DNA from 2 places in the Paenibacillus sp. sptzw28 genome. Region 1 is predicted to be linked to the other one. Evidence: a T-box and tRNA genes for the amino acid it is inferred to sense, from the RefSeq annotation. Region 1 holds a T-box; the other holds one or more tRNA genes.

Evidence for each region. A T-box is a leader RNA that pairs with one kind of tRNA and senses whether it is charged. The one in region 1 lies ahead of leuS (leucine--tRNA ligase), so its partner is inferred to be a tRNA-Leu.
Region 2: it encodes a tRNA-Leu, which carries the amino acid that the T-box ahead of leuS (leucine--tRNA ligase) is inferred to sense. The anticodon was not compared.

Annotation. Positions count from the first base shown of each region.
Region 1 covers NZ_CP080545.1:4,418,300-4,421,700, reverse strand. Annotated here, with positions in the region: gene KZ483_RS20335 (CvfB family protein) at 1-337, shown strand, start outside; gene KZ483_RS20330 (class I SAM-dependent DNA methyltransferase) at 337-1,107, shown strand; T-box leader at 1,203-1,434, shown strand; gene leuS (leucine--tRNA ligase) at 1,485-3,401, shown strand, end outside.
Region 2 covers NZ_CP080545.1:889,798-893,198, forward strand. Annotated here, with positions in the region: rRNA gene KZ483_RS04170 (23S ribosomal RNA) at 1-928, shown strand, start outside; tRNA gene KZ483_RS04175 (tRNA-Asn) at 1,044-1,119, shown strand; tRNA gene KZ483_RS04180 (tRNA-Thr) at 1,124-1,199, shown strand; tRNA gene KZ483_RS04185 (tRNA-Glu) at 1,208-1,282, shown strand; tRNA gene KZ483_RS04190 (tRNA-Val) at 1,297-1,372, shown strand; tRNA gene KZ483_RS04195 (tRNA-Gln) at 1,377-1,451, shown strand; tRNA gene KZ483_RS04200 (tRNA-Lys) at 1,461-1,536, shown strand; tRNA gene KZ483_RS04205 (tRNA-Leu) at 1,573-1,655, shown strand; gene KZ483_RS04210 (AraC family transcriptional regulator) at 1,800-2,855, opposite strand; gene KZ483_RS04215 (ABC transporter substrate-binding protein) at 2,879-3,401, shown strand, end outside.

The DNA of each region.
Region 1 (3,401 bases):
GCGCACAAGACCTTTACGACTCGGCGAGCGCGTTGAGGCGCGTGTTACGTTTGTCCGCGAGGACGGGCGGGTCAACCTGTCGATGACTCAGCGCAAGGAAGTCGGCCGAGTGGAGGACTCCGAGCGGATTCTGGACTTTCTCAAGGAACGTCCCAATGGCTCGATGCCATATTCCGATGACACTTCAGCAGATATCATTAAGCAGAAGTTTGGAATCAGTAAATCCGCATTCAAACGCGCAATGGGCAAGCTGATGCGTGAAGGGCTGGTGACACAGGACGGCAATTGGACACATCTTGTGAAAGGCGATGAGTCGGCTCGGGAGGGGGAATCGTAATGTGCGCGTACCGGCAATTTGCCGCAGTCTACGATCGGCTTATGGAGGATATGCCATATCCCGATTGGCTGCGCTTTGCGCGGGAGTGTTGGGAGCGTTACGGTATGCCCAAGACGGTCGTAGATCTGGGCTGCGGGACCGGGAGCATCGCTATTCCGTTGGCCCGATCCGGTTTTCATGTCTTCGGAATCGACCTCTCTGCGGATATGCTCACTATTGGACAGAGCAAGTGGGATGAATCGCCCCGGCAGGCGATCCGCTCCAATGCCGGCTCGATTCGCTGGCTTCAGCAAAACATGCGTGATTGGGAGCTGCCCGAACAGGTGGACACGGTCATATCCTTCTGCGACTGCATCAATTATTTGATCGAAGAAGAAGACGTGGAAGCTGCGTTCCGGGCGACATACGGCGGATTGAAACCCGGCGGCGTTTTTTTATTTGACGTTCATGCTCCTGTGACTCTTAAGCGTTATGCCGAAGAGCAGCCCTTTGTACTGGATGAGCGCGATGTCGCTTACATCTGGACTTGCGAACTGGACAGGGAACGCCTTGAAATCGAGCACCGATTGACGATTTTTGCACGTGACGGGAAGCAGGATATGCGGTTTAACCGGATTGAAGAAGTCCATGTTCAGCGGGCCTACGAGCCGGTTTGGATTCGCGGAGCTCTGGCGAGAGCGGGGTTCACCAAGGTGGAAGCATTTGCCGATTTCAAGCTGGAATTACCGGATAACAAATCGGAAAGGCTTTTTTTTGCCGCTGTAAAATGACGCTGCATGTAATCCGCTGCATCGCTATGCTCTTGACATAAGGTATCCGGCTATTTATAATCGAAATAACCATTTTTATGTATGAGAATAGTTATAGTATGGCGTCGACAAGGAGCAGTAGTTTACCTTCACTGGGAGCAGAGAGCCGGCGGTTGGTGCAAGCCGGTGCAGTGTGGAAGCGAACTCGCCTTGGAGCTGCGTGCGATCCGGATTTCCCGGCGAAGCGCGCCGTCTCGCCCGCGTTAAGGGTTTAGAGTGAGCAGCGGCAAAGCATGCAGGCTGTTAACTAGGGTGGTACCACGGGAAATCTAACCTCTCGTCCCTAGCGTTTACGCTGGGGATGGGAGGTTTTTTAGCGAAATTGGGAGGCAATGATTATGGCACAGGAACGCCAGGAGCAGCAAGGCTACAACCCTCTTGTTATCGAGCCGAAATGGCAGACGTACTGGGATGATAACAAGACATTCAAGACCACTGAAGACGCGGGAAAACCGAAGTTTTACGCGCTGGATATGTTTCCGTACCCGTCTGGCGCAGGGCTGCACGTAGGCCACCCGGAGGGCTATACGGCCACTGATATCGTATCCCGGTATAAAAGGATGCGCGGCTTCAATGTGCTTCATCCGATGGGCTGGGACGCGTTCGGTTTACCTGCCGAGCAGCATGCGCTTGATACTGGTGAGCATCCGCGCGATATAACGGTGAAGAACATTAACAACTTCCGCCGCCAGATCAAATCGCTCGGTTTCTCGTATGATTGGGACCGCGAGTTCAGCACGACCGATCCGGACTATTATAAATGGACACAGTGGATTTTTATCCAGCTGTACAACAAAGGCCTGGCTTATGTAGCGGAAGTTCCGGTAAACTGGTGTCCGGCCCTGGGCACGGTGCTGGCCAACGAAGAAGTTATCAACGGTTTAAGCGAACGCGGCAATCATCCGGTTATCCGCAAACCGATGCGCCAATGGGTATTGAAGATTACCGAATACGCGGAACGTTTGCTGGACGATCTTGAAGAGCTTGATTGGTCGGAAAGCATCAAAGATATGCAGCGTAACTGGATCGGCAAATCAACGGGCGCGGAAGTGACATTTGAAATAGAAGGTCATAACGATGCGCTGGCTGTGTTTACGACGCGGCCCGATACGCTGTTCGGTGCCACGTACTGCGTGCTGGCTCCCGAGCATGAGCTTGTTGCCCGCATTGCATCCGCGCAGCAGAAGGCTGCAGTGGAAGCGTATCAGGAAGCGGCAGCCCGTAAAAGCGATTTGGAAAGAACTGACCTTGCAAAAGACAAGACCGGCGTATTCACAGGAGCTTACGCGGTCAATCCCGTCAGCGGCGCAAAAGTGCCGATCTGGATTGCCGACTATGTGCTCGCCGGGTACGGAACAGGCGCAATTATGGCGGTGCCGGGTCACGATCAGCGCGACTGGGAATTCGCCAAGCAGTTTGATTTGCCTATTATCGAGGTGGTACAGGGCGGTAATGTTGCGGAAGAAGCGTTCGCAGGCGACGGTCCGCATATCAACTCCGGTTTTCTGGACGGCCTGAATAATGAAGAGGCAATTTCACGGATGATTGAATCACTGGAGGCATCAGGCAAAGGTAAAGGGAAGGTGACGTACCGCCTGCGCGATTGGCTCTTCAGCCGCCAGCGCTATTGGGGCGAGCCGATTCCGATACTCCATCTGGAGGATGGCACGATGAAGCCGGTACCGGACGATCAGCTCCCGCTGCTGCTGCCTGATGTCGAACAGATCAAACCCTCCGGTACGGGCGAGTCTCCGCTTGCAAATGTGACGGAATGGGTGGAAACCGTAGATCCGGAGACTGGGTTGAAGGCCCGCCGCGAAACGAACACGATGCCGCAGTGGGCAGGAAGCTGCTGGTATTACCTGCGGTTCATAGATCCGCACAATGAGAATGAGATTTGTTCGAAGGAAAAGCAGGCGGAATGGCTGCCTGTCGACTTGTATATCGGCGGTGCGGAGCATGCGGTGCTTCACCTGCTGTATGCCCGTTTCTGGCACAAGGTACTATACGATCTTGGCGTAGTGGCGACCAAGGAACCGTTCCATAAGCTTGTGAATCAAGGGATGATTCTCGGTACGAATAATGAAAAAATGAGCAAATCACGCGGTAACGTCATCAACCCCGACGATATTGTCGGGGAGTATGGAGCGGATACGCTGCGGATGTATGAGATGTTCATGGGCCCGCTTGAGGCGACCAAGCCGTGGAACACGAATGGCGTAGAAGGCATGTACCGCTTCCTCAGCCGCGTATGG
Region 2 (3,401 bases), 2.6 Mb from region 1:
GCACGAATGGCGTAACGACTTGGGCGCTGTCTCAACGAGAGATCCGGTGAAATTTTAATACCTGTGAAGATGCAGGTTACCCGCGACAAGACGGAAAGACCCCATGGAGCTTTACTGCAGCTTGATATTGGACTTTGGTACGATCTGTACAGGATAGGTGGGAGCCTTGGAAGCCGGAGCGCCAGCTTCGGTGGAGGCATCGTTGGGATACCACCCTGATCGTATCGGAGTTCTAACCTGGTACCGTCATCCGGTACAGGGACCGTGTCAGGTGGGCAGTTTGACTGGGGCGGTCGCCTCCTAAAATGTAACGGAGGCGCCCAAAGGTTCCCTCAGAATGGTTGGAAATCATTCGTAGCGTGCAAAGGCATAAGGGAGCTTGACTGCGAGACCTACAAGTCGAGCAGGGACGAAAGTCGGGCTTAGTGATCCGGTGGTACCGCATGGAAGGGCCATCGCTCAACGGATAAAAGCTACCCTGGGGATAACAGGCTTATCTCCCCCAAGAGTCCACATCGACGGGGAGGTTTGGCACCTCGATGTCGGCTCATCGCATCCTGGGGCTGAAGTAGGTCCCAAGGGTTGGGCTGTTCGCCCATTAAAGCGGTACGCGAGCTGGGTTCAGAACGTCGTGAGACAGTTCGGTCCCTATCTGTCGCGGGCGTAGGAAATTTGAGAGGAGCTGTCCTTAGTACGAGAGGACCGGGATGGACGTACCGCTGGTGTACCAGTTGTTCCGCCAGGAGCACCGCTGGGTAGCCAAGTACGGACGGGATAAGCGCTGAAAGCATCTAAGCGTGAAGCCCCCCTCAAGATGAGATTTCCCAATTCGTAAGACCCCTGGTAGACGACCAGGTTGATAGGTTCGAGGTGGAAGCGCAGCAATGCGTGCAGCTGACGAATACTAATCGGTCGAGGGCTTATCCTACGAACGTTCACCTGAACGTTCACTTCGCACGCTGCTCTTAGGTTAACGTAAGACTAAAGGAGTTTCACAACTGTTCGTATCCAGTTTTCAGGGTGTAATTAACCCGAAATATCGTTCCCTGATAGCTCAGTTGGTAGAGCACTCGACTGTTAATCGAGTTGTCACAGGTTCGAGTCCTGTTCGGGGAGCCATTATGCTCTCATAGCTCAGTAGGTAGAGTGCATCCATGGTAAGGATGAGGTCACCGGTTCGATCCCGGTTGAGAGCTCCAGTACATATGGCCCGTTGGTCAAGGGGTTAAGACACCTCCCTTTCACGGAGGTAACAGGGGTTCGAATCCCCTACGGGTCACCATCCACAACTTTCCTGGAGGCTTAGCTCAGCTGGGAGAGCATCTGCCTTACAAGCAGAGGGTCGGCGGTTCGATCCCGTCAGCCTCCACCATTAATGGGGATTAGCCAAGCGGTAAGGCAACGGACTTTGACTCCGTCATTCCTAGGTTCGAATCCTAGATCCCCAGCCATTTTATTTTGAGCCATTAGCTCAGTTGGTAGAGCACCTGACTTTTAATCAGGGTGTCGAAGGTTCGAGTCCTTCATGGCTCACCATTTTCTACCTAATTGAAAATGGTTCATACAAATCGTGCGCGTATGGCGGAATTGGCAGACGCACCAGACTTAGGATCTGGCGGGCGACCGTGGGGGTTCAAGTCCCTCTACGCGCACCAACTACATAAATCAAGCTCTCACGATCTTATGATCCTGAGAGCTTTTTTTATTTTATAGCGTTAAATACCGCATAAAACGAGGTATGCTGCCCACGTGGGTTTCAGAGTCGATTGATACTTAATTCAGCATTGATGCACGGAAACTTAATGATTGTTGGTATGATTTTTATAAAACGCTTTTCTATACTCTGTGGGAGTCATGTTTTCATATGTTTTAAAAAGGCGCATGAAGTACTTATCATCGTGTATCCCGATTTTTTCGGATATTGACTTTATACTTCTCGAGCTTCGGGTAAGAAGATCCTTCGCCTTGGAAACTTTGATAAGATGGATATACTCCTGTAGGTTATAGCCGGTTCTCTTTTTGAAAAACCGCGAGAGATAGTCTTTATTGTAGTTAAATTTCTCAGCAATCATCGAAACCTGCAGGTCTTCAAGGGCGTGGATTCGGATCCATTCAATTATTGCCGCGATGTTGCGTTCGCCCTGGGGTTTTTCCGGAGATTTCTGATGATCGCTAATCATCTGTTCCGATAATTCGATCAGCAGGGAGGTGGCTATATAATGTGCCGCCTGCCGCGAATAATAATTGGCATTTGCAACATGCTGGAGCTGCTGGAATAAGATATTTACCTTTTCGATTGCAGCTGGCTTAGAGAGAATCGGCAGGTATACATTCGAGCAGAATTTTACGAAATCAGGCTTGTTCAGATCAGACAATTCATCATCTAAACACCCCTCGTCTAGGAGCTCATAGTGCTCATTGGTCAGAAAATGAAACCAGAAGAACGAAACGCCTTCTTCGCATTCCTTATACCCATTATGAGCGCTGCCCGGAAGAAGCAGCAAAACATCACCCGGCTTTACCTCGTACTGTCTAAGATTCTGCTCGATGTAGAGGCATTTGTGAACCCCGATGATGATCTCAAATGAATCAATGGACCGATTTGCATGGCGCCACGGAGCATCTGACATAAAGTGTCCGCAGCTGATAAACTCGACCGGCTTTTTGATGGATGTCTTTAAGAACGTCATGATGTCGCCTCCCGCTGTCAATTGGAAAAAGAAAGCGATTACAATAAGTCGGATTCGTCCACCTAATGTTGTTGAGCGACTACTTACACAGATAAAAGCTTGTGATATTATGAACGTGTAATCGGTTACTATCTCCGTGTAACATCGAAAGAGAAGCCTGTTCAATTATTTGGAGGAGGGTCTTTCAGATGAGAAATGCTCGGACTATTCTTATTGTGCTGCTATGCTCATTAGTGGTTGCCGCTTGCTCTAGCGGTGGTGGAAGCGGCACGGGGGACAACACAAGTTCCGGTAATACGGCTGCAACCGGAAAGGGAAAAGTTACGCTGAAGTTTATGGGCTGGGAAGCAAGTCCTCTGGAAACGAAAAGCGTCAAGAAGGGCATAGAGAAATTCATGAAGGAGAATCCCAATATTAAAGTCGATTATCAACCGGTTCCAGGTGCGCAATATACACAGAAATTACTGACCATGCTGGCCGGGAATGCGGCTCCGGACGTGTTCTTTCTTGGCGCTACCGATTACCGCGCATTCCAGAAACGGAATGTACTGCTTGATTTAACGACCATGTTCGAATCGGAAATGTCATTAAACGAATTCATTCCTTCAGCAGCGAAAATAATGGATATCGGCGGAAAAATTTACGGAGTCAGCAGTTGTACCGTTTCACCCGTACTTTATTATAACAAAGCGGTATTTGATAAGGCAAACA